4 regions of the Enterobacter sp. R4-368 genome follow, and region 4 is predicted to be linked to each of the others. Evidence: predicted binding sites of a transcription regulator. Region 4 holds the regulator's gene; each other region holds the start of a gene.
What was found. Region 4 encodes PurR, which represses purine synthesis genes. Its sites were predicted from a motif close to CANGCAAACGTTTGCNTG; they were not measured.
Positions count from the first base shown of each region.

Region 1: purH (bifunctional phosphoribosylaminoimidazolecarboxamide formyltransferase/IMP cyclohydrolase) is a predicted target of PurR. The motif match lies at 3,097-3,114, and genes of this name have one in related genera.
Region 2: rbsD (D-ribose pyranase) is a predicted target of PurR. The motif match lies at 3,119-3,136, and genes of this name have one in related genera.
Region 3: purE (5-(carboxyamino)imidazole ribonucleotide mutase) is a predicted target of PurR. The motif match lies at 1,740-1,757, and genes of this name have one in related genera.

Region 1 is NC_021500.1:3,290,860-3,296,699, forward strand. Features, by position in the region: gene H650_RS15515 (DUF1481 domain-containing protein) at 1-40, shown strand, start outside; gene purD (phosphoribosylamine--glycine ligase) at 81-1,373, opposite strand; gene purH (bifunctional phosphoribosylaminoimidazolecarboxamide formyltransferase/IMP cyclohydrolase) at 1,389-2,978, opposite strand; rRNA gene H650_RS15530 (16S ribosomal RNA) at 3,554-5,093, shown strand; tRNA gene H650_RS15535 (tRNA-Glu) at 5,178-5,253, shown strand; rRNA gene H650_RS15540 (23S ribosomal RNA) at 5,484-5,840, shown strand, end outside.
Region 2 is NC_021500.1:3,018,956-3,024,795, reverse strand. Features, by position in the region: gene rbsB (ribose ABC transporter substrate-binding protein RbsB) at 1-174, opposite strand, end outside; gene rbsC (ribose ABC transporter permease) at 201-1,166, opposite strand; gene rbsA (ribose ABC transporter ATP-binding protein RbsA) at 1,172-2,677, opposite strand; gene rbsD (D-ribose pyranase) at 2,685-3,104, opposite strand; gene kup (low affinity potassium transporter Kup) at 3,309-5,177, opposite strand; gene ravA (ATPase RavA) at 5,401-5,840, shown strand, end outside.
Region 3 is NC_021500.1:4,272,595-4,278,434, forward strand. Features, by position in the region: partial or broken gene mnmH (tRNA 2-selenouridine(34) synthase MnmH) at 1-4, opposite strand, end outside; gene purK (5-(carboxyamino)imidazole ribonucleotide synthase) at 95-1,162, opposite strand; gene purE (5-(carboxyamino)imidazole ribonucleotide mutase) at 1,159-1,668, opposite strand; gene lpxH (UDP-2,3-diacylglucosamine diphosphatase) at 1,797-2,519, opposite strand; gene ppiB (peptidylprolyl isomerase B) at 2,523-3,017, opposite strand; gene cysS (cysteine--tRNA ligase) at 3,191-4,591, shown strand; gene H650_RS19920 (metal-dependent hydrolase) at 4,655-5,179, opposite strand; gene malI (Mal regulon transcriptional regulator MalI) at 5,346-5,840, opposite strand, start outside.
Region 4 is NC_021500.1:728,888-734,727, reverse strand. Features, by position in the region: gene cfa (cyclopropane fatty acyl phospholipid synthase) at 1-711, opposite strand, end outside; gene punC (purine nucleoside transporter PunC) at 1,014-2,210, opposite strand; gene punR (DNA-binding transcriptional activator PunR) at 2,323-3,234, shown strand; gene purR (HTH-type transcriptional repressor PurR) at 3,253-4,278, opposite strand; gene cydH (cytochrome bd-I oxidase subunit CydH) at 4,576-4,665, shown strand; gene H650_RS03315 (MFS transporter) at 4,834-5,840, shown strand, end outside.

The DNA of each region.
Region 1 (5,840 bases), 2.5 Mb from region 4:
GGATTTCTGCCGCTGGCAGCCGACGGAAAAGAATTTCTGAAAACCCTCTCCCCGGTGGAGAGAGGGTGAAAGGGCGAGAGTTACTTGCCTTGCTCGCGCGCAATTGCGCGGTAACCAATATCCCGGCGGCTGAAGCTGCCATCCCAGTGAATATCGGTCATTAAGGCATACGCGCGCTGCTGCGCTTCGGCGACGGTGTCACCCAGCGCGGTAACGCACAGCACGCGCCCTCCGTTGGTCAGCACCTGGTCGTCGGCAGAGAGTTTGGTGCCTGCGTGGAACACTTTACCGTCAGCCACTTCTTCCAGCGGTAAACCGTGGATGACATCGCCATTGCGGTAGTTGCCCGGGTAACCACCGGCTGCAACCACAACGCCCAGCGATGCGCGACTATCCCACTCTGAGGTTTTCTCATCCAGCTTGCCTTCACACGCGGCCAGGCACAGCTCCACCAGGTCAGACTGCATGCGCAGCATAATTGGCTGTGTTTCCGGATCGCCAAAGCGGCAGTTGAACTCGATAACTTTCGGGTTGCCCTGCTTATCGATCATCAGCCCGGCATACAGGAAACCGGTGTAGGTATTGCCTTCTGCCGCCATGCCGCGCACGGTTGGCCATATGACGCGTTCCATGGTGCGCTGATGCACTTCATCCGTCACCACTGGCGCAGGCGAGTAAGCACCCATACCGCCGGTATTCGGGCCGGTATCGCCATCCCCGACGCGTTTGTGATCCTGGCTGGTGGCCATTGGCAGCACGTGTTCGCCGTCAACCATCACGATAAAGCTGGCTTCTTCGCCATCGAGAAACTCTTCAATCACAATGCGGTGGCCCGCGTCGCCAAAAGCATTGCCTGCCAGCATATCGTGAACCGCTGCTTCGGCTTCTTCGAGCGTCATGGCGACGATCACGCCTTTGCCCGCCGCCAGACCATCGGCCTTGATCACGATAGGCGCGCCTTTCTCACGCAGGTAAGCCAGCGCAGGCTCGATGTCGGTAAAATTCTGGTACTCGGCGGTCGGAATATTGTGGCGCGCGAGGAAGTCTTTGGTGAATGCTTTGGAGCCTTCCAGCTGCGCGGCACCCTGCGTTGGGCCAAAAATCTTCAGACCGGCCGCGCGAAACGCGTCGACCACGCCGATTACCAGCGGTGCTTCCGGGCCAACGATAGTCAGATCGATCTTCTCGTTCTGCGCAAAGCTCAGCAGCGCCGGGATGTCGGTTGCGCCAATCGCGACGTTTTGCAGCGTCGGTTCCAGTGCCGTACCGGCGTTACCCGGTGCGACAAAAACGGTATCAACCAGCGGTGACTGCGCGGCTTTCCATGCCAGCGCGTGTTCGCGCCCGCCGTTGCCAATTACTAATACTTTCATTGTCTGCTCCGTGGATTAATGGCGGAAGTGACGCATGTCGGTGAAAATCATCGCAATGCCGTGTTCGTCGGCGGCGGCAATGACTTCGTCATCGCGGATGGAGCCGCCAGGCTGAATAACGCAGGTCACGCCAACAGCGGCGGCGGCATCAATGCCGTCGCGGAACGGGAAGAACGCGTCAGAAGCCATGGCGGAACCTTTCACTTCCAGTCCTTCGTCACCGGCTTTGATCCCGGCGATTTTCGCCGAGTAGACGCGGCTCATCTGGCCTGCGCCAATGCCGATGGTCATGTTTTCTTTCGCGTAGACAATGGCGTTGGATTTGACGAATTTCGCTACTTTCCAGCAGAACAGCGCATCACGCAGCTCCTGCTCGGTCGGTTGGCGTTTGCTGACGACGAGCAGTTCACTTGCGCTTACCATGCCGAGATCTCTGTCCTGAACCAGCAGACCGCCGTTGACGCGTTTGAAATCGAGTCCCGGAACACGCTGCGTCCACTCGCCGCAGACCAGTACGCGGACATTCTGCTTAGCGGCGGTAATTTTCAGCGCCTCTTCGCTGGCGGACGGGGCGATGATCACTTCAACAAACTGGCGAGAAATGATCGCCTGGGCGGTTTCAGCGTCCAGCTCACGGTTAAAAGCGATGATGCCGCCGAATGCGGAGGTTGGATCGGTTTTATAAGCGCGATCGTAAGCCTCCAGAATTGAACCGCTAACCGCAACGCCGCAAGGATTGGCGTGTTTCACAATCACACACGCCGGTTCGCTGAACTCTTTCACGCACTCCAGCGCCGCATCGGTGTCGGCAATATTGTTATAGGAGAGCGCTTTGCCTTGCAGCTGCTGCGCGGTGGCAACGGAGGCCTCTTTGATCTCTTCTTCTATATAGAAGGCGGCTTGCTGGTGGCTGTTTTCGCCGTAGCGCATATCCTGCTTTTTAATGAAGTTCAGATTCAGGGTACGCGGGAAGCGACCGGCGGGTTCTTTTCTTTCGCCGTGATAGGCCGGAACCAGGCTGCCGAAGTAGTTGGCAATCATGCTGTCGTACGCCGCGGTGTGTTCAAACGCTTTAATCGCCAGGTCGAAACGGGTGGCAAGCAGAAGTGAACCTTCGTTGGCATCCATTTCATTAATAATGGCGGTGTAGTCGCTGCTCTTTACAACGATAGCGACATCTTTATGGTTCTTCGCGGCGGAGCGCACCATAGTCGGACCGCCGATATCAATATTCTCTACCGCATCTTCCAGTGAGCAACCTTCACGCGCGACGGTCTCGGCGAATGGATAAAGGTTAACGACCACCATATCGATCGGCGCAATTGCATGTTCTGCCATGATTGCGTCATCCTGCCCGCGACGACCCAGAATGCCGCCATGTACTTTCGGATGCAGGGTTTTCACGCGTCCATCCATCATTTCCGGAAAACCGGTGTAGTCGGAAACTTCAGTCACTGGCAGACCTTTTTCCGCCAGCAGACGCGCGGTGCCGCCGGTAGAGAGCAGTTCTACGCCACGCTGAGAGAGCGCCTGTGCGAATTCGACAATACCGGCCTTGTCAGAAACACTGAGCAAAGCGCGGCGGACTGGACGACGTTGTTGCATGGTAAATCCCCTGGATTTGTCTTTAACAGAGAGCGTTAGCTAAATATTAGGATCTTTATTGACCCTAAAACTTAGCTAATGCCCCAGCGAGGGCTCATGTTTTTTGCGCGGGCATTGTAACGAAAACGTTTGCGTAGCGCTCGCGAATTTTTGTACTTTTGCCGGATTGTGGATAAGTCTGTGTGTAAATGGGTATAAAGGCGGGTTTTGTTGTGGAATGCAGCAGTCAGTCATTTTTATGTCATTTTTCTATTGCGGGGGGCGGAGAACTCCCTATAATGCGCCTCCATCGACACGGCGGATGTGAATCACTTCACACAAACAGCCGGTTCGGTTGAAGAGAAAAAATCCTGAAAATCAGGGTTGACTCTGAAAGAGGAAAGCGTAATATACGCCACCTCGCGACAGAGCGCTAAAGCGCGTCGCACCTGCTCTTTAACAATTTATCAGACAATCTGTGTGGGCACTCAGGGTGACTGGATTCTTGACGTCCTCGGACGAAAAATGAATACCAAGTCTCAACGAGTGAACACGTAATTCATTACGAAGTTTAATTCATTGAGCATCAAACTTTTAAATTGAAGAGTTTGATCATGGCTCAGATTGAACGCTGGCGGCAGGCCTAACACATGCAAGTCGAACGGTAGCACAGAGAGCTTGCTCTCGGGTGACGAGTGGCGGACGGGTGAGTAATGTCTGGGAAACTGCCTGATGGAGGGGGATAACTACTGGAAACGGTAGCTAATACCGCATAACGTCGCAAGACCAAAGAGGGGGACCTTCGGGCCTCTTGCCATCAGATGTGCCCAGATGGGATTAGCTAGTAGGTGGGGTAACGGCTCACCTAGGCGACGATCCCTAGCTGGTCTGAGAGGATGACCAGCCACACTGGAACTGAGACACGGTCCAGACTCCTACGGGAGGCAGCAGTGGGGAATATTGCACAATGGGCGCAAGCCTGATGCAGCCATGCCGCGTGTATGAAGAAGGCCTTCGGGTTGTAAAGTACTTTCAGCGGGGAGGAAGGGAGTAAGGTTAATAACCTTATTCATTGACGTTACCCGCAGAAGAAGCACCGGCTAACTCCGTGCCAGCAGCCGCGGTAATACGGAGGGTGCAAGCGTTAATCGGAATTACTGGGCGTAAAGCGCACGCAGGCGGTCTGTCAAGTCGGATGTGAAATCCCCGGGCTCAACCTGGGAACTGCATCCGAAACTGGCAGGCTTGAGTCTCGTAGAGGGAGGTAGAATTCCAGGTGTAGCGGTGAAATGCGTAGAGATCTGGAGGAATACCGGTGGCGAAGGCGGCCTCCTGGACGAAGACTGACGCTCAGGTGCGAAAGCGTGGGGAGCAAACAGGATTAGATACCCTGGTAGTCCACGCCGTAAACGATGTCTATTTGGAGGTTGTGCCCTTGAGGCGTGGCTTCCGGAGCTAACGCGTTAAATAGACCGCCTGGGGAGTACGGCCGCAAGGTTAAAACTCAAATGAATTGACGGGGGCCCGCACAAGCGGTGGAGCATGTGGTTTAATTCGATGCAACGCGAAGAACCTTACCTGGTCTTGACATCCACAGAACTTTCCAGAGATGGATTGGTGCCTTCGGGAACTGTGAGACAGGTGCTGCATGGCTGTCGTCAGCTCGTGTTGTGAAATGTTGGGTTAAGTCCCGCAACGAGCGCAACCCTTATCCTTTGTTGCCAGCGGTTAGGCCGGGAACTCAAAGGAGACTGCCAGTGATAAACTGGAGGAAGGTGGGGATGACGTCAAGTCATCATGGCCCTTACGACCAGGGCTACACACGTGCTACAATGGCGCATACAAAGAGAAGCGACCTCGCGAGAGCAAGCGGACCTCATAAAGTGCGTCGTAGTCCGGATTGGAGTCTGCAACTCGACTCCATGAAGTCGGAATCGCTAGTAATCGTGGATCAGAATGCCACGGTGAATACGTTCCCGGGCCTTGTACACACCGCCCGTCACACCATGGGAGTGGGTTGCAAAAGAAGTAGGTAGCTTAACCTTCGGGAGGGCGCTTACCACTTTGTGATTCATGACTGGGGTGAAGTCGTAACAAGGTAACCGTAGGGGAACCTGCGGTTGGATCACCTCCTTACCTTAAAGAACCTGCCCCTGCAGTGTCCACACAGATTGTCTGATGAAAAGTGAATAGCAAGGCGTCTTGCGAGCGAGACTTTACGTCCCCTTCGTCTAGAGGCCCAGGACACCGCCCTTTCACGGCGGTAACAGGGGTTCGAATCCCCTAGGGGACGCCACGCGTTAACTGATGAGGTCAAACCTCCCAGGGGACGCCACTTGCTGGTTTGTGAGTGAAAGTCACCTGCCGATGTATCTCAAAACTGACTCACGAGTCATGTTTGAGATATTTGCTCTTTAAAAATCTGGATCAAGCTGAAAATTGAAACACTGAACAGTGCGAACTGTTCTGTGAGTCTCTCAAATTTTCGCGACACGCGGATGTTCACGAAACATCTTCGGGTTGTGAGGTTAAGCGACTAAGCGTACACGGTGGATGCCCTGGCAGTCAGAGGCGATGAAGGACGTGCTAATCTGCGAAAAGCGCCGGTAAGGTGATATGAACCGTTATAACCGGCGATGTCCGAATGGGGAAACCCAGTGTGACTCGTCACACTATCATTAACTGAATCCATAGGTTAATGAGGCGAACCGGGGGAACTGAAACATCTAAGTACCCCGAGGAAAAGAAATCAACCGAGATTCCCCCAGTAGCGGCGAGCGAACGGGGAGCAGCCCAGAGCCTGAATCAGCTTGTGTGTTAGTGGAAGCGTCTGGAAAGTCGCGCGATACAGGGTGACAGCCCCGTACACAAAAGCACACAGGC
Region 2 (5,840 bases), 2.3 Mb from region 4:
GTCATAACCCAGTTTGTCCGCTTCTTTCTGCGCGCCATCCTTCAGGGAAACGAAGAACGGGTTGTTCAGCGTGGAAATCACCAGAGCAATAGAGTCTTTCGCCATCGCGTTTGCGCTTACGGTGGCGCTCAGTGCAACAGCAGAAACCAGAGTGGCCAGTTTTTTCATGTTCATTTTCATGAGTCCTGTTGTGTAGGTAATTACTGCTTTTTGTTGTCTACCAGCACCGCAAGCAGAATCACCACTGCTTTAACGATCATCTGGTAATAGGAGGAAACGCTCAGCAAATTCAATCCATTATTGAGGAAGCCAAGGATCAATGCGCCGATTAGTGTACCGACAATACGCCCTTTGCCACCTGCGAGACTGGTCCCACCCAAAACAACCGCAGCGATAGCATCCAGCTCATAACCTGCTCCCGCAGTAGGTTGCGCCGAGGAAAGACGCGCCACTTCAATAATGCCCGCCAGCGAGGCCAGAAGGCCGCACAGGGAGTAAACGATAACTTTGACTTTATCAACGCTGATACCGGACAAGCGCGTCGCCGCCTCGTTACCGCCTAATGCATAGATATAGCGGCCCAAACGGGTGTGATGCAACAGATACCACGCCGCGATAAAGACGATCGCCATCAGCCATACCGGTGTCGGAATACCGAACGGGCGACCAATACCGAACCAGCCAAACACATCCGCGTTATCAGTAAAACCGGTATTCACCGGGCTACCGTTGGTATAAACCAGCGTCACACCGCGCAGCAGCAACATCATCACCAGCGTGGCGATAAACGCCTGCACGCGGCCTTTCGCGACAATCGTACCGGTCAGTGCGCCAACAGCCGCACCGAGCGCCAGCGCGCCGACAACCGCCACCAGCGCGTTAACTTCCATTCCCACCAGCGAGGCGGCGACCGCGCCGGTGAGCGCTAACAGGGAACCGACGGACAGATCGATCCCCGAGGTTAAAATAACCAGCGTCATACCGACCGCCATAATGGCGTTGACCGAGGTCTGTTGCAGAATGTTTAACAGGTTATTGACGGTAAAAAAGTTGGGGCTCATGGTCGAGACAATCGCAATCAGCACCAGCAGGGCAATCAACGATTTTTGTTCCATCAACCATGCTTTGGTGAAATAACGGCGACCAGAAACAGCCTGGGTAGTCATCTTTTTTACTCCTGATTCACACGATTAAGCTTGCCCACAGCGGCAGCCATCAACACTTCCTGAGTGGCCTGCTCGCGCGTGAATTCACCGCCGAGATGCCCTTCATGCATCACCATTATGCGATCGCTCATGCCCAGCACTTCCGGCATTTCAGAGGAGACAAGAATGATGCTCAGGCCATCGGCCTTAAACTGGTTAATTAACTGATAAATCTCTTTTTTCGCCCCAACGTCGACACCACGCGTCGGCTCGTCGAGGATCAGCACTTTCGGCCGCGTCATCAGACCGCGAGCAATCGCCACTTTTTGCTGATTCCCGCCGGAGAGCAAACCAATGGCCTGCTCCATAGAAGGCGTTTTCACATTAAACAGACGAATAAAATCATTTACCGCCTGCTGCTCATCTTTGTGTTTCAGCGTACCGCCCGCATGGCTGAAATAACGCAGCGCAGTCAGCGACATATTCTCTTTCACGGACATGCCGAGCACTAAGCCATCGCGCTTGCGGTCTTCCGAAATATAAACAATACCGTTTGCCAGCCCGTCCTGCGGTGAGCGGGTGATCACTTCATGGCCGTCGAGCGTGACATAACCGCTGGTGCGCGGCAGCGCGCCATACAGCACTTTCATCAGCTCGGTGCGCCCCGCGCCCATCAATCCGGCCACGCCAAGAATTTCGCCTTTACGCAGTGTAAAACTGACGTTTTCCACGCCCGGCCCACAGAGCTTATCAACGGTAAGGCGAATTTCGCCCGGCGCTTTATCCAGCCGCGGATATTGATCTTCCAGTTTGCGGCCTACCATCATTTCAATCAGCGTATCTTCGGTCAGCGTGGCTACTTCGCGTTCGGCAATAAATTGCCCGTCACGAAAGACGGTCACGTCATCGCAAATCTCGAAGATCTCTTTCATGCGGTGAGAAATATAGACGATGCCGCGCCCCTGCGATTTCAGCTCGCGAATGACACGAAACAGCGATTCGGTTTCGGTATCGGTCAGGGCATCGGTTGGCTCATCCATAATGATGACCTGCGATTCGTAGCTCATCACTTTGGCGATTTCGACCATCTGCTGATCGCCAATCGACAGTTCGCCGACCAGCCGCTCGCTTTTAAAACGCAGATTCAGCTTCGCCAGCAGTTTGTCAGCTTCGGCAAACATCTTTTTCCAGTCGATTTTGCCAAAGCGATTCACAAACTCGCGGCCGAGAAAGATGTTCTCGGCAATGGTGAGTTGCGGGATCAGGTTCAGTTCCTGGTGGATGATGCCAATACCGGCTTCCTGGGAGGATTTCGGCCCGGTGAAGGTGGTTTCTTTGCCTAACCACAGCAGCGAACCGGCGTCACGGGTGTAGATACCCGTCAGCACTTTCATCATCGTTGATTTGCCGGCGCCGTTTTCACCCACCAGCGCCATTACGCGGCCTGGGTAAACATTCAGCGCCGCGCCGGAGAGGGCTTTTACGCCGGGAAAGGCTTTGTCGATGCCTTTGAGTTGTAGTAACGCGTCCATGATGGCCTCAGAAGGTCACGCCAGCACAGAGAATGATATTCGCAAACGGGGAACACTCCCCGCTGCGAATCACCGCATGACTGTCCGCGGTGTGTTTTTTAAATTGCTCGTGCGTAACGTACCGCACTTCTATGTTATTTCCCTGGTGTTGCTGCAGCTGCTCAATATGCTTGAGCAACGTTTCATGGAGCTGCGGATTATGCTGCTTAATCTCCGAGGCGATAATCGCGGACTCAACCTGCATTTCCGCCGTCACCACTTCCAGTACTTGCATAAAGGAAGGCACGCCCTGCGTTAATGCCATATCAATACGTTGCGTGTTACGCGGCACCGGCAACCCGGCATCACACACCACCAGCGAATCGGTATGACCAAGACGAGAGATGACTGACGAGATATCAGCGTTAAGCACACGACCTTTTTTCATTTTTTATGCTCCATCAGCGAAACGTTTCGCTGGATGCAGTGTAGTACGAAGAATGTGCAGAAAACCATCTTGCCGTTACAGAAGTGTGATCGATATCGAAACGTTTCGCTTGTCGAAATGATGAAAAAAACAGCTTTCCTGTTTTAAGTGAAATAGACAGTAATTAATAGCAAAAACCCCTCATAGAGAGGGGTTTTATTAGCATTAAATTTCGACCTGCGTTCCCAGTTCTATCACCCTATTTGGCGGGATCTCAAACTGGTCTGGCGCGCGTAGCGCGTTGCGCTGCAGCACCAGATAGAGTTTACCGCGCAGACGCAAATACCAGGGACGTTTGCCCAGAATTAACGACTCATGCGACATAAAGAACGAGGTTTCCATCATGCGGCAGTTCAGCCCTTCCAGCCCGCAACGGTGGAACACCTCTTCCACATTTGGCGTTTCGCGCCAGCCGTAGCTCGCCACCACACGCCAGAAAGTCGGCGACAATTGCTCAATCTGCACCCGGCGTACATTGTGCACGTACGGCGCATCTTCAGTACGCAGGGTCAGCAGGATCACTCGCTCATGCAGCACCTTGTTGTGCTTCAGGTTATGCATCATCGCGAACGGAATAACGTTCAATGCCCGCGACATATAGACCGCTGTGCCCGGTACGCGCACCGGCGGTGATTTCTCCAGCGAGGCAATCATCGCCTCCAGAGAGTTACCGTGTTCATGCATACGGCGCAGCAGGCGGAAACGCTCGCTCTTCCAGGTGGTCATCACCATGAACATCACCAGCCCCAAAGTTAATGGCAACCAACCGCCGGAGACGATTTTATCGAGGTTCGCCGAGAACAGCGGCACATCGATAGAGAGGAATAAAAGCAGAAGCAGCCCCACCAGCACTTTGTTCCAGTGCCAGTTTTTGCGCGCCACCGTGGTGGAGAGAATGGAGGTCAGCACCATCGTACCGGTTACGGCGATACCGTACGCCGCCGCCAGGTTACTGGAGTGCTCAAAGCTGACAATAACCAGCACCACTGCAAAGTAGAGCAGCCAGTTAATGAACGGGATATAGATCTGCCCGGATTCCATCTCCGAGGTATGGATGATGCGCATCGGTGCCAGATACCCCAGACGCACGGCCTGGCGCGTCAGCGAGAACACGCCGGAAATCACCGCCTGCGAGGCAATCACCGTCGCCAGCGTGGCGATAATCAGCATTGGGATCAGCGCCCATTCCGGCGCAAGCAGGAAGAAGGGGTTTTTAATCGCTTCCGGCGTTTTCAGTAGCAACGCGCCCTGGCCAAAGTAGTTCAGCACCAGCGACGGCAGCACAACGATAAACCACGCCACGCGGATCGGCAGCTTACCGAAGTGGCCCATATCCGCATACAGCGCTTCCACCCCGGTGATCGACAGCACCACCGCGCCCAGCGCCACAAAGGAGATAGCTTTATATTGCAGGAAGAAGTTCACCGCCCAAACGGGGTTCAGCGCCTGCAACACCTCAGGATTATCAATAATGCTGCGTGCACCGAGCACCGCGAGAATCAAAAACCACGCCAGCATAATGGGCGCAAACAGCTTACCCACAAGACCAGTACCATGTTTCTGGATCGCGAACAGCAGGGTTAACACCACAATCGACAGCGGCACAATCCAGGCGTCGAGCGAAGGCGCGATAATTTCCAGCCCCTCTATCGCCGACATCACCGAGATGGCGGGCGTGATGACCACTTCGCCATAGAAGAAGCTGCCGCCAATCAGTCCCATGATCACCAGCACCGAGGTCATCCTTGCGGATGTATTGCGCCCGGCCAGCGACATGAGGGTTAAGATCCCGCCTTCACCGGCGTTATCCGCCCGCATGACAAAGGTCAGGTACTTAATGGAGACAACGAAAATTAGCAGCCAGAAGATGAGCGACAGAAAGCCGAACACAGCATCCCGTTCAACACCAAAGCCGAACTGACCGGACAAACATTCACGAAGTGTATAAAGCGGGCTGGTACCGATATCACCGTAGACAACCCCAATCGCCGCAAGCGTAACCGCGGGCAATGATTGCTTATTATCAGTGCTCATAGACTAATCTTTTAATTGAATGCCACAATGTGTGCTTAGTCCCTTGGCCCACAAAAAGCGCACAGTATGCACGATTATTTGCGAAATCGTACCCCTAAATGCGGCCACATTAATCTGGCGCAAAGAAAATAAAGCCGTTCTTCAGTCTATTACAAGCCCTTTCAGGAACGTCTATACTCGCTTTTGCAAGCCGGATAACACGGCGAAAGGACGCAAATCTATTATGGCTCACTCACATTTATTAGCAGAAAGAATTTCCCGCTTAAGCAGCGCACTGGAAAAAGGACTCTTCGAGCGCAGCCACGCCATTCGCCTGTGTTTGCTGGCGGCACTAAGCGGTGAGAGTGTGTTTCTTCTTGGTCCGCCGGGCATTGCCAAAAGCCTGATTGCTCGCCGTCTGAAGTTTGCCTTCAAACATGCCCGCGCTTTTGAATATTTGATGACCCGTTTCTCCACACCGGAAGAGGTGTTTGGCCCGCTTTCCATTCAGGCGCTGAAAGATGAAGGCCGCTATGAGCGTTTAACCACCGGCTATTTACCGGAAGCTGAAATTGTCTTTCTGGATGAGATCTGGAAAGCAGGTCCGGCCATTCTCAACACCCTGCTGACCGCAATTAACGAACGGCGTTTTCGCAATGGTGCCAGCGAAGAGAAAATCCCCAT
Region 3 (5,840 bases), 1.5 Mb from region 4:
TCATTGGGCTTCCTTCTGCAAAACGCTGGTGGTAATCCCACCAGCGTGCAGATTTTACGCCCCGAACAAGGGAGATCAATTCCCCGGCGGGAGATTACTGCAGTTTTGACTGTGCCCAGGCAATGCCGCTTGCGTACTCGGGCGGCAGGAGTGGCACCAGCGCTTCCAGCGTGGCACTCAGACGCGCCATGTCATCATCGTTCAGGTTCAAATGACCCACTTTGCGCCCCGGACGCACCTCTTTGTCGTACCAGTGCAAATGCACCAGCGGCAGTTTCAACCAGTCGTAATTCAGATCGCTGCCTATCAGGTTGATCATCACCGACGGGCTGTTGACCACCGGCGGCGGTAACGGCAGATCCACCACCGCGCGCAGATGCAGTTCAAACTGGCTGATAGAAGCACCGTTCTGCGTCCAGTGGCCGCTGTTGTGCACGCGCGGCGCCAGCTCGTTAATCAGCAACCCACCCGGTGTGACAAAGCACTCCATCGCCATCACGCCGACGTAGTTCAGCTCATGCATGATGGCAGAAAGCATGTTTTCCGCCTGCTGTTGCTGAGCGGCGTTAGCCTGCGGGAAAACCACGCTGGTACGCAAAATGCCATCCTGATGCAGGTTATGCGTCAACGGGTAGAAAACGGTACTGCCATCACGCGCACGCGCGCCGACCAGCGATACTTCACCGGAAAAATTGATGCCCTGTTCGACAATGCACTCACCGTAGCAGTCGTCCGGCAACTGATCCGTTTCGCCTGTGCGTAAACGCCACTGCCCACGACCGTCATAGCCCCCCACGCGGCGCTTAACAATCGCCAGCTCGCCCAGGCGGGAAAACACGGCGGGCCATTCGCTTTTATTCGCCAGCAGCTGCCACGGTGCCGTAGCCAGTTCGAGTTTGTCGAATAACTGTTTTTGCGTCAGGCGATCGGCAATGATCGGGAACACATCACGGTTAACAAACGCCGGATGGCGCGCCAGCTCGCGCGTTAACGCTGTTTCCGGCCAACGCTCAATTTCGGCGGTGATAACACTCTGTTGAAACGGCACCGCTTCCGGCGCGTCATCCAGCCCAACCGGCCAGACCGCGATGCTGAGCGGTTCACCGGCCTGGCGCAACATCCGGCCAAGCTGGCCGTTGCCTAATACGCAAACCTGTTTCATGCCGCGCCTCTCGGATCCGGATTATCCAGCACCTCATCGGTCTGAGATTTGCGCCAGTCCGCCAGACGCTGGTGCAGTTGCGCGTCATGCTGCGCCAGGATCTGTGCGGCCAGCAGCGCGGCGTTGGCCGCACCGGCTTTGCCAATTGCCAGCGTTCCCACCGGAATGCCGCGCGGCATCTGCACAATAGAGTAAAGGCTGTCCACACCGCTTAACGCCGCGCTTTGTACCGGCACACCCAGTACCGGCACCAGTGTTTTCGCCGCGATCATGCCCGGCAGATGCGCCGCGCCGCCGGCACCGGCAATAATCACCTGGTAACCGTTTTGTTCCGCACTTTCGGCGAAGCTAAACAGTTTATCCGGGGTGCGGTGTGCGGAGACGATTTCAACATGGTGCGGAACGTTCAGGGTATCGAGGATTTCTGCGGCGAATTGCATGGTGGCCCAGTCGCTTTTCGAGCCCATAACAATGGCGATGCGCGCCGGTTGGTTGCTTGAAGACATACGTCTCAAAACTCCTGTGGGTGTGCTTCAGACTACATAAGAGGGCACAGAGAATAGCATGTAAAACGGGCAAGGAAAACGGTTGCGTAGCGATGTTTCGCGCGTTTGACGCGTAATCACAAGCGTATTCAGAAAGGGAAATGAATCAGTTCGACATCGCTTTCGCTGACGCGCACCATCGAACCTTCGCTGTGCCATGCGCCCAAAACGGCACGGAAAGCGGGCGCGTTATTTGCGGTGAGTTCATGCACTGCTGGGCGATGGGTATGACCGTGGATCAACCACTGCACCTGGTGTTTTTCCATGGCTTCCACCACGGCGTGCTGGTTTACATCCATAATCGAAAGCGACTTGCTGCTGTTGGCGGCTTTACTGCCGGCGCGCATTTTCGCGGCGATACGTCGGCGAATAAACAGCGGCAGGGTGAGGAACAGCTTTTGCAGCCAGGGCTGGTGCACTTTGGCGCGAAAGGCCTGATAACCGGCATCATCGGTGCAGAGCGTATCGCCATGCATAATCAGCACGCTACGGCCATACAAATTGAGCACCTGTTCCTGAGGTAACAACTGCATACCGCAGGCTTGCGCGAAGCGTTGACCAAGCAGGAAATCACGGTTGCCGTGAATGAAATAGCAGGGGACACCGCTATCGACAACGGCTTTGATCGCCTGGGCTATTTGCTGATGTAGCGGGTTCGGATCGTCGTCGCCGATCCACGCTTCAAACAAATCGCCCAAAATGTAGAGCGCATCGGCTTCACGCGCTGTACCGGCCAGAAAACGCAGAAAACCGGCGGTGATCGCCGGTTCTTCTGTTTGCAGATGCAAATCTGCGATAAAGAGTGTCGCCACCAATTACTCGCTGACGTCCACGCTTTCAATCACCACATCTTCTTTCGGCACGTCCTGGTGCATGCCGCTGCGGCCGGTGGAAACGCCTTTGATCTTGTCAACAACGTCCATGCCTTCAACTACTTCGGCAAACACGCAGTAGCCCCAGCCCTGCATGCTTTCGCCGCTGAAGTTCAGGAAGTCGTTATCAGCCACGTTGATGAAGAACTGTGCGGTAGCGGAGTGCGGAGCCTGAGTACGCGCCATTGCCAGCGTACCACGGGTGTTTTTCAGACCGTTGTTGGCTTCGTTTTTGATTGGGTCTTTGGTGACTTTCTGGTTCATGCCCGGTTCGAAACCGCCGCCCTGAATCATAAAGCCATTGATAACACGGTGGAAAATCGTGTTGTTGTAGAAACCTTCACGGCAGTAGTCCAGGAAGTTTTTAACTGTTTCAGGCGCTTTGTCATCAAAGGTTTTGATTACGATGTCGCCGTGATTAGTGTGGAAAGTAACCATTATTGCATCCTGTTCTGATAGTGTAGTGCGTAGACCCGCCAGTGGGTCAGAGATAGTCGCTTGTTATAGCATAACCGCGAGGCTGGATCACCTTGCAAAGTGTGCTGCTTCGGGTTTGAATTACGGGTAATATATGCGGTTTTCGTTCCACACACGTCCACATGGAATCTTCGATGTTAAAAATCTTTAATACACTGACGCGCCAAAAAGAGGAATTCAAACCTATCCATGCCGGGGAAGTCGGCATGTACGTGTGTGGTATTACCGTTTACGATCTCTGTCATATCGGTCACGGCCGTACCTTTGTCGCTTTTGACGTGGTATCCCGCTATTTGCGTTTTCTCGGCTATAAGCTGAAATATGTCCGCAATATTACCGATATTGACGACAAAATCATTAAGCGCGCTAATGAGAATGGCGAAAGTTTTGTCGCGCTGGTCGACCGGATGATCGTTGAGATGCATAAGGATTTTGACGCGCTCAATATCCTGCGCCCGGATAGCGAACCGCGCGCAACGCACCATATTGCAGAAATTATTGAAATTACACAGCGCCTGCTGGATCGCGAACATGCGTACGTGGCTGAAAACGGCGATGTGATGTTCTCGGTGCCGACGGATCCGACTTATGGTCAGCTTTCGCGTCAGGATCTGGATCAGTTGCAGGCGGGGGCACGCGTCGAAGTCGCGGAAGTAAAACGCAACCCGATGGACTTCGTGCTGTGGAAAATGTCCAAGCCTGGCGAGCCGAGCTGGCCATCGCCGTGGGGCGAAGGGCGTCCCGGCTGGCACATTGAGTGTTCGGCGATGAACTGCAAACAGCTGGGTTCGCATTTCGATATCCACGGTGGCGGTTCCGATCTGATGTTCCCGCACCACGAAAACGAAATCGCCCAGTCAACCTGTGCGCATGACGGCGAGTACGTAAATTACTGGATGCACTCCGGCATGGTGATGGTTGATCGCGAGAAGATGTCAAAATCGCTCGGCAACTTCTTTACCGTGCGTGACGTGCTGAAGTATTACGACGCGGAAACCGTGCGCTACTTCCTGATGTCCGGTCACTATCGCAGCCAGTTGAACTACAGCGAAGAGAACCTGAAACAGGCGCGTTCTGCGCTGGAGCGTCTGTACAACGCGCTGCGTGGTACGGATAGCAATAACGCCGAACATCGTTATTTTGAGAACGGTGAATTGTTCCAGAAACGCTTCTGCGACGCCATGGATGACGACTTCAACACCCCGGAAGCCTATTCTGTGCTGTTTGACCTCGCGCGCGAAGTGAATACGCTGAAGCATGACGGGGATGCGCTGGGCGCAAATGCGGCGGCGAAAAAGCTGCGTGAACTGGCGGGCGTTTTGGGTCTGCTGGAGCAGGATCCGGATCTCTTCCTGCAAAGCGGCGCGCAGGCGGATGACAGCGAAGTGGCTGAGATCGAAAAGCTTATCCAGCAGCGCCTCGATGCGCGTAAAGCGAAAGACTGGGCGGCAGCCGATGCCGCGCGTGACCGTCTGAACGAGATGGGTATCGTGCTGGAAGATGGCCCGCAGGGCACGACCTGGCGTCGTAAGTAAGAAAAAAAGCGGCTTCGGCCGCTTTTTTGTTGTCTCTTCAAAACCACTGGCGGTGGTTGATATTTATCCCCGCCGCATTTTCCATAACAGCAGCACCAGAATCACACCCGGTAGCCACACCCACAGCAACTCCGAAATGATCACCTGGTGACCATACGGCGTGTTATAGCGCGACAGCGCAAACGGCGCGACTTTGATCACCTGCCACGGCGCGAAGAACCGTTCATCCGACCACGGCCACAGCCAGCCGACGCCTTTCCCACCGGTAGTGATGGAATCCAGCAGGCTGTGCGACAGCAGCGACACGGTGAGAAACGCCCAGCAGCGCGCCAGACTCGCTTTGAAGTATTTTCGCCCAAGCCAGGTCACCAATAGCGGCACCACAAAAGCAAACAGCAACGAGTGGGTAAACCCGCGGTGGCCGAAAACATTGCCGTAAGCGACACCGAATTTAAACGCCAGCACGTCGGCATCGGGCAACATAGCAAGCCCTATCCCCGCCAGCAGTAAGCCGCGAGGGATCACTTTATTGCCAAGCCCCAACCCCAGACAAAGCGGGACAGCAGCATGTGTAACAATCGTTGGCATAACGCAGGTCTCTGAAGAAAAACGAAATTATAGCCGAAGCGCCAGGCGGGTAAACTGCGGGGTTTTCTGAATCTTTTCTCATCAGAACAGAACCGGGCTGGCTGGTTTTAAGCCGACGTGAGGTTACCGCTCGCGAGGACGCCGCTGTCTGTCCGATGTGTTCGGATTACGCAGACTCGCGGGCAATCAGCTGGCCGGAAAGCGTGATGCGTTGCGTTTGCAACTCGGGCTCTTTCAGCTTGCGAATGATCAACCCCGCCGCCTGGCGTCCGGTCTCTTCACTGGCGGACGAAACATAGGTAAAGGAAGGTGAGGTGAGATTGACATGCAGCATATCTTCAAAGCCGACGAGCGCCACTTGCTGAGAGAGGAACACATCTTTGCCCACCGTATGCCCGGTTTGGTGGATCCCGGCGATGGAGCCAATCATGGCATCTGGCGAGTGGCAGAGCAGGGCGGTAATAGTGCTATTTTTTTCCAGTAACTGGCGGACAGCGTAGCTTGCCGCGCGGGTATCGTCGCTGCAGGCCGGAGTGGCTTCTTCGCGTACTACCAGCCCGTTCTGCGTCATTGTGGTGCGAAACCCCAGCAGACGTTGCTGGCGCATTAAATCGCCTTCAATGCCGCCAATATAGGCAATGTTGCGGTGCCCGCGTTCGAT
Region 4 (5,840 bases):
CATGCCAACGGAAACAATGCGGTCAAATTGCTCGTCGAGATCGCGATAATCCTGCAAACGGATATCGACATCCAACCCTTCGCAACGCTTCTGCGCCAGCTTTTGCTGCTCTGCGGAGATCGTCACGCCAACCACACTGACGCCGTAATTTTGCGCCATAAACTGCGCCAGACCACCCCATCCACAGCCAATATCCAGCACGCGCATGCCGGGTTTCAACTGCAGCTTTTCACCAATAAGCCGCAATTTTGCCCGTTGTGCATCGTCCAGCGTTTCAGCGTCTTTCCAGTAGGCGCAAGAGTATTGCATCTGCGGGTCCAGCATGCGGGTAAACAGATCATTACCAAGATCGTAATGTTCTTTGCCCACAATCCAGGCCCTTTTTTTACTTTGCAGATTAAATAATCTTGCTCCGGCAATGCGGAGTGTATCTTTGAAATGGTGCGGAAGTTGGTTTTCCAGCCCGGCGCGTAAGACTTTGGTGAAAAATATGTCCAGGCGGGCGCAATCCCACCAGCCGTCCATATAACTTTCGCCGAGTCCGAGCGAGCCTTCCTGTAAAACACGTTTGAAAAAATCAGGATTTTTCACCTGAATATCTGACGCTGCGGGACCGTTGACGCGGATACCTGCGCGACCCAGCAGTTCGTTTGCTATACGGAACCAATTGTCATCCCGTACGCTAACTTCTTCTATACACGATGAACTCATAACTTCTCCATCACTCGCAGTGATCAGAACCTTCAAACAGCGTAGACGCTTTTTCGGGCTTGTGAGAAATCTCACGGTTTTTACCGTGAGGCTGATATCCGACGTAGAACAGAGGAAGGGAGAGGACCCTTGCCGAAAGGCCTTCCATGGGTAAACGGGTACAATCCGGTACCCGTTAATGCATAATATTTATCGTATTTATTAAACAGCCGAAAATGAGTATAGGCTTCAAAATCAGGTGATTCAATAAAAAGCCCGTAGCAAGCTAACCACTGTGTTGTTGATAGTCGCTTGCGCAACTATTAATGCGACGAGGAAGCCACAGCCTTTTTACCTGCTAATTCATCGTGCGTGCGGCGCTGAAGGCGATAACCCAGCGCGACCAGTAGTACCATTGCCAGCATGACACTGGTGGTCGTCAGCAGTGGTGTGGCGATGAGCCATGAGACCACCAGGCTTGCCAGAAAACATAAACCCAGCTGTAGCGTATTCTGTAGGGCGGCTGCGCGGCCGGTTGCCTGCGGGAAAGGACGCAGCGCCTGCGCGACCACGATAGGGTAAATCGCGCCGTTGGCCATTGCCATAAAGCAGAAGGGGATGAGCAGCGCGGCCAGCGACACGTCCGGCATAAAACCGACGGCCCAGGTGGCGAGGACACTTAACGCGAACGCCCCCAGCAGCCATGGCAACAAACGAGAACCCTGCCATTTCTGCAACGCGGCACGGCAACCGTAACCGCCCACCAAAAAGGCGATGGTTTGCGGCACATAACTGAGGCCAATAACCGATGGGCCATAACCCATTTCATGCAGAATAAACGGTGAACCGGTCAGCCAGGCGAAGAAACTGGCTGAGCAGGCGGCATAGATAATCACATTCCCGCGATAATCCCGGGCACGCAGCAGATCCATAAATGTCAGCGGTTGTTCGTGGTGTTCACTTTTCTGCGCGGGTGATTTCAGCCGCCATGCCGGGATCATCAGAATTAGCGTTATCGCCAGTAAAGTGGCGAAAATGGCCTGCCAGCTGAAATGCGCAAGGATCCAGGCGCCCAGCAGCGGTGCCAGTGCCGGCGTCAAACCCACGAGCGGCATAATGGTGGCGAAGATGCGATTGACGCGATGCGCGGGGTAGTTATCCGTCACCAGCGCCTGCCAGCTTACTGTCGCGGCGCAGACGCCGACCGCCTGGAGAAAGCGCAGTACCAGCAGCAGGGTTGCATCACGTACCCATAATGTTCCAAGACAGCCCAGCGCGAAAATCGCCAGCCCGGCCAGCAAAACCGGCTTGCGACCATAGCGATCTGATAGCGGCCCCCATACCAGTTGCGCAATGGCAAAGCCCGCCAGAAACAGGCTTAAAGTCGCGCTAACCACCGCAGACGATGTGTCTAAATCTTGCTGTATCGCGCTGAAGGCGGGGAGGTACATATCAGTGGCTAAAAAGCCGAGCACGCTTAATCCCGCGAGCCAGACTAAAAATCCGTTGCCAGGTTGCATTGGTGTTTCTCTTTAATTGCAGGTAATCAGGGCTGTCGAGTGTAAGGAGTGCATTAGCGCTTGTGAAACGCTAATATTTGCGTAGTGGTTTCAAATTTTTTGCAGGCAGATTATGTGGTCAGAATATTCGCTGGAAGTGGTTGATGCTGTCGCGCGCAATGGCAGTTTTAGCGGTGCGGCGCAGGAGTTACACCGTGTACCTTCTGCGGTGAGCTATACCGTGCGGCAACTTGAAGAGTGGCTGGCTGTTCCGCTGTTTGAACGCCGCCATCGGGATGTTGAGCTTACGCCTGCCGGAGTCTGGTTTTTGAAAGAAGGGCGAGCTGTTATCAAAAAAATGCAGATCACCCGTCAGCAGTGCCAGCAAATTGCCAACGGCTGGCGCGGGCAACTGGCGATCGCCGTCGACAACATCGTAAAACCTGAACGTACCCGGCAATTAATCGTCGATTTCTATCGACATTTCAGTGATGTTGAGTTGCAGGTCTACCAGGAAGTCTTTAACGGTGTCTGGGATGCGCTTGCTGACGGGCGGGTGGAGCTGGCGATCGGCGCAACGCAGGCTATTCCCGTCGGTGGGCGTTATGCGTTTCGCGATATGGGAATGCTGAGCTGGAAATGCGTGGTTTCCAGTCGCCATCCGCTGGCGTCACTGGCAGGCCCGCTTAGCGACGATACCTTGCGCAACTGGCCTTCACTTATCCAGGAAGATACGTCCCGCTCGTTGCCGAAACGTATTACCTGGCTGCTGGATAATCAGAAACGCGTGATTGTTCCTGATTGGGCGTCGTCGGAGGCGTGCTTATCGGCAGGGTTATGCGTGGGAATGGTGCCGGCCCACTTTGCCCGCCCGCGGCTCGACAGCGGTGACTGGGTTGCGCTGACCCTGGAAAATCCCTTCCCGGATGCGGCGTGCTGCCTGACATGGCAACAAAATGAGGCGTCCCCGGCGTTAAACTGGCTGCTGGAATATCTGGGAGATAGCGAAACGCTGAATGACGAGTGGTTACGGGAGCCGAATTAACGGCTCCGTAATAAGCGGTTAGCGGCGGTAGTCGCGGAACGGGCCATCGGCCACGGAACGGCGTTCAACCAGACGCGGATGTACTTCAATAGACTGCGACTCTTCGCGCTTGTTGACGATACGATCAAGCAGCATGGTAAACGCCGTTTCTCCCAGCGAATCTTTCGGCTGGTGAATCGTGGTCAGGGCCGGGGTGAAGAAGCGTGAGTTACGTACGTTGTCATAACCAATCAGGGAAATATCCTGCGGTACGCGTAAACCCATCTCATCGGCAGCGCACAGTGCGCCCATCGCCATAATGTCACCGCCGCAAAAGACTGCGGTAGGGCGATGCGCCTGATTGAGGATTTGCTGCATCGCGCGATAGCCGGATTCCGGCTCGAAATCGCCCTGCACGATCCAGTTTTCCGGCACGCTGATAAGGGCTTCTTCCATCGCTTTCATAAAGCCGGCCAGACGGCCAGCGCCAGTGTTACGCTCCAGCGGGCCGGGGATCACGCCAATATCGCGGTGTCCGCGATCAATAAGGTAGCGCCCGGCCATATAACCGCCTTCAAAGGCGTTATCAATAACGGAATCCGTAAAGTCGGCCTTCGCTTCGCCCCAGTCCATCACTACCATCGGAATATGGCGGTACTCTTCCAGCATGCTCAACAGCGATTCCGGGTATTCGGAACACATTACCAGCAAACCATCAACGCGCTTTTGCGCCATCATCGACAGATAAGCACGCTGTTTTTCGAGGCTATTCCAGGCATTGCCGAGGATCAGGGTATAACCCTTCTGGAAGCACTTTTTCTCTACGGCTTCAATAATTTCAGCAAAGTAGGCCGCTTCACTGCTGGTGGCCAGCAAGCCGATCGATTTAGTGTGATTCACTTTCAGGCTGCGGGCGACGGCGCTGGGGGAATAGTGCAACTCTTTAATCGCCGCCCACACAGCGTTGCGCGTCTCTTCGGCGACGAAACGGGTTTTGTTAATTACATGTGATACGGTTGTAGTGGAAACGTTTGCTCGTTTCGCTACGTCTTTAATCGTTGCCATCAGATATCACTCCAGACCATATCATAAGCTCCTGATAATACTTAAGGTAAACGTTTGCCTTTAATCACCCTGTACCCATCAAAGGGGGTGCGGTACGCCGGGAAAACGACACTGGACGTCAGGAGGGGAGTCAATGGCCGGTACGCTAATAAATTTAGCGTCGAATTTTGTCTGATCTTGAGCAAAAGGGGAAGTATTAAAACGTTTCTCCTGCGAATTCCCGCAAGATTTTTAAGATAATTTGTGCAAAAATGCGTTATCTCACTTTTTGTGGGGAAATTAAAAAGGGGAAAATTGATGAGCACCGATCTGAAGTATTCTTTAATCACTACCGTCATCGTTCTGAGCCTGATTGTTTTCGGCGGTCTGACTGCTGCACTGCATTGATCTATCGCGAGGGAGAGCCTTTTCTCCCTCGGTTTTCTTCCCCGCCATTGTTATCACTTCTGCAATAATCTTTTGTCATTCTGCTAACTTCTGTTTTTTGTGATAGCTGTCATACTTTTGGCTTCAGCGACAGGGTCGCAAGTCGGCATGTCTATTTTGGAGTCACAGATGAAAATTAATTTCCCTTTGCTTGCCCTGGCGATTGGCGCCTTCGGCATTGGTACCACCGAGTTTTCCCCGATGGGATTACTGCCGGTTATTGCCCGCGGCGTCGACGTTTCTATTCCGGCGGCGGGGATGCTGATTAGCGCCTACGCTATCGGCGTAATGGTCGGTGCGCCGTTAATGACATTGCTGCTGTCTCACCGCGGCAGACGCAATGCCCTGATCTTTTTGATGGCGATTTTTACGCTCGGTAACGTGCTGTCGGCGATTGCGCCGGATTACGCCACATTAATGCTGGCGCGGATCGTCACCAGCCTGAACCACGGCGCGTTTTTTGGTCTTGGCTCGGTGGTGGCGGCAAGCGTTGTCGCCAAAGAGAAGCAGGCCAGCGCAGTGGCAACCATGTTTATGGGGCTGACCATTGCTAACATTGGCGGTGTGCCTGCCGCAACCTGGCTGGGTGAAACCATTGGCTGGCGTATGTCCTTCATGGCCACCGCCGGGCTGGGTGTGATTGCCATGGCAAGCCTGTTCTTTTCGCTGCCGAAAGGTGGCACAGGTGAGCGCCCGGACGTACGTAAAGAGCTGTCGGTACTGGTACGCCCACAAGTGTTGTCCGCATTGCTGACCACCGTGCTCGGCGCAGGCGCCATGTTCACGCTGTATACCTACATTGCGCCGGTACTGCACACCATTACCGATGCCACTCCCGTTTTTGTGACGGCGATGCTGGTGTTGATTGGCGTTGGTTTCTCCATTGGTAATTATCTTGGCGGCAAACTGGCGGATCGCTCGGTCACCGGCACGCTGAAAGGTTTTTTGATCCTGCTGATTGCCATCATGCTGGCGATCCCGTTCCTGGCGCGCAGTGAAGTGGGCGCAGCCATCAGCATGGTGGTGTGGGGCGCGGCGACGTTTGCGGTGGTTCCGCCGTTGCAGATGCGTGTCATGCGCGTTGCGCATGAAGCACCGGGCCTTTCATCTTCAGTCAATATCGGTGCCTTTAACCT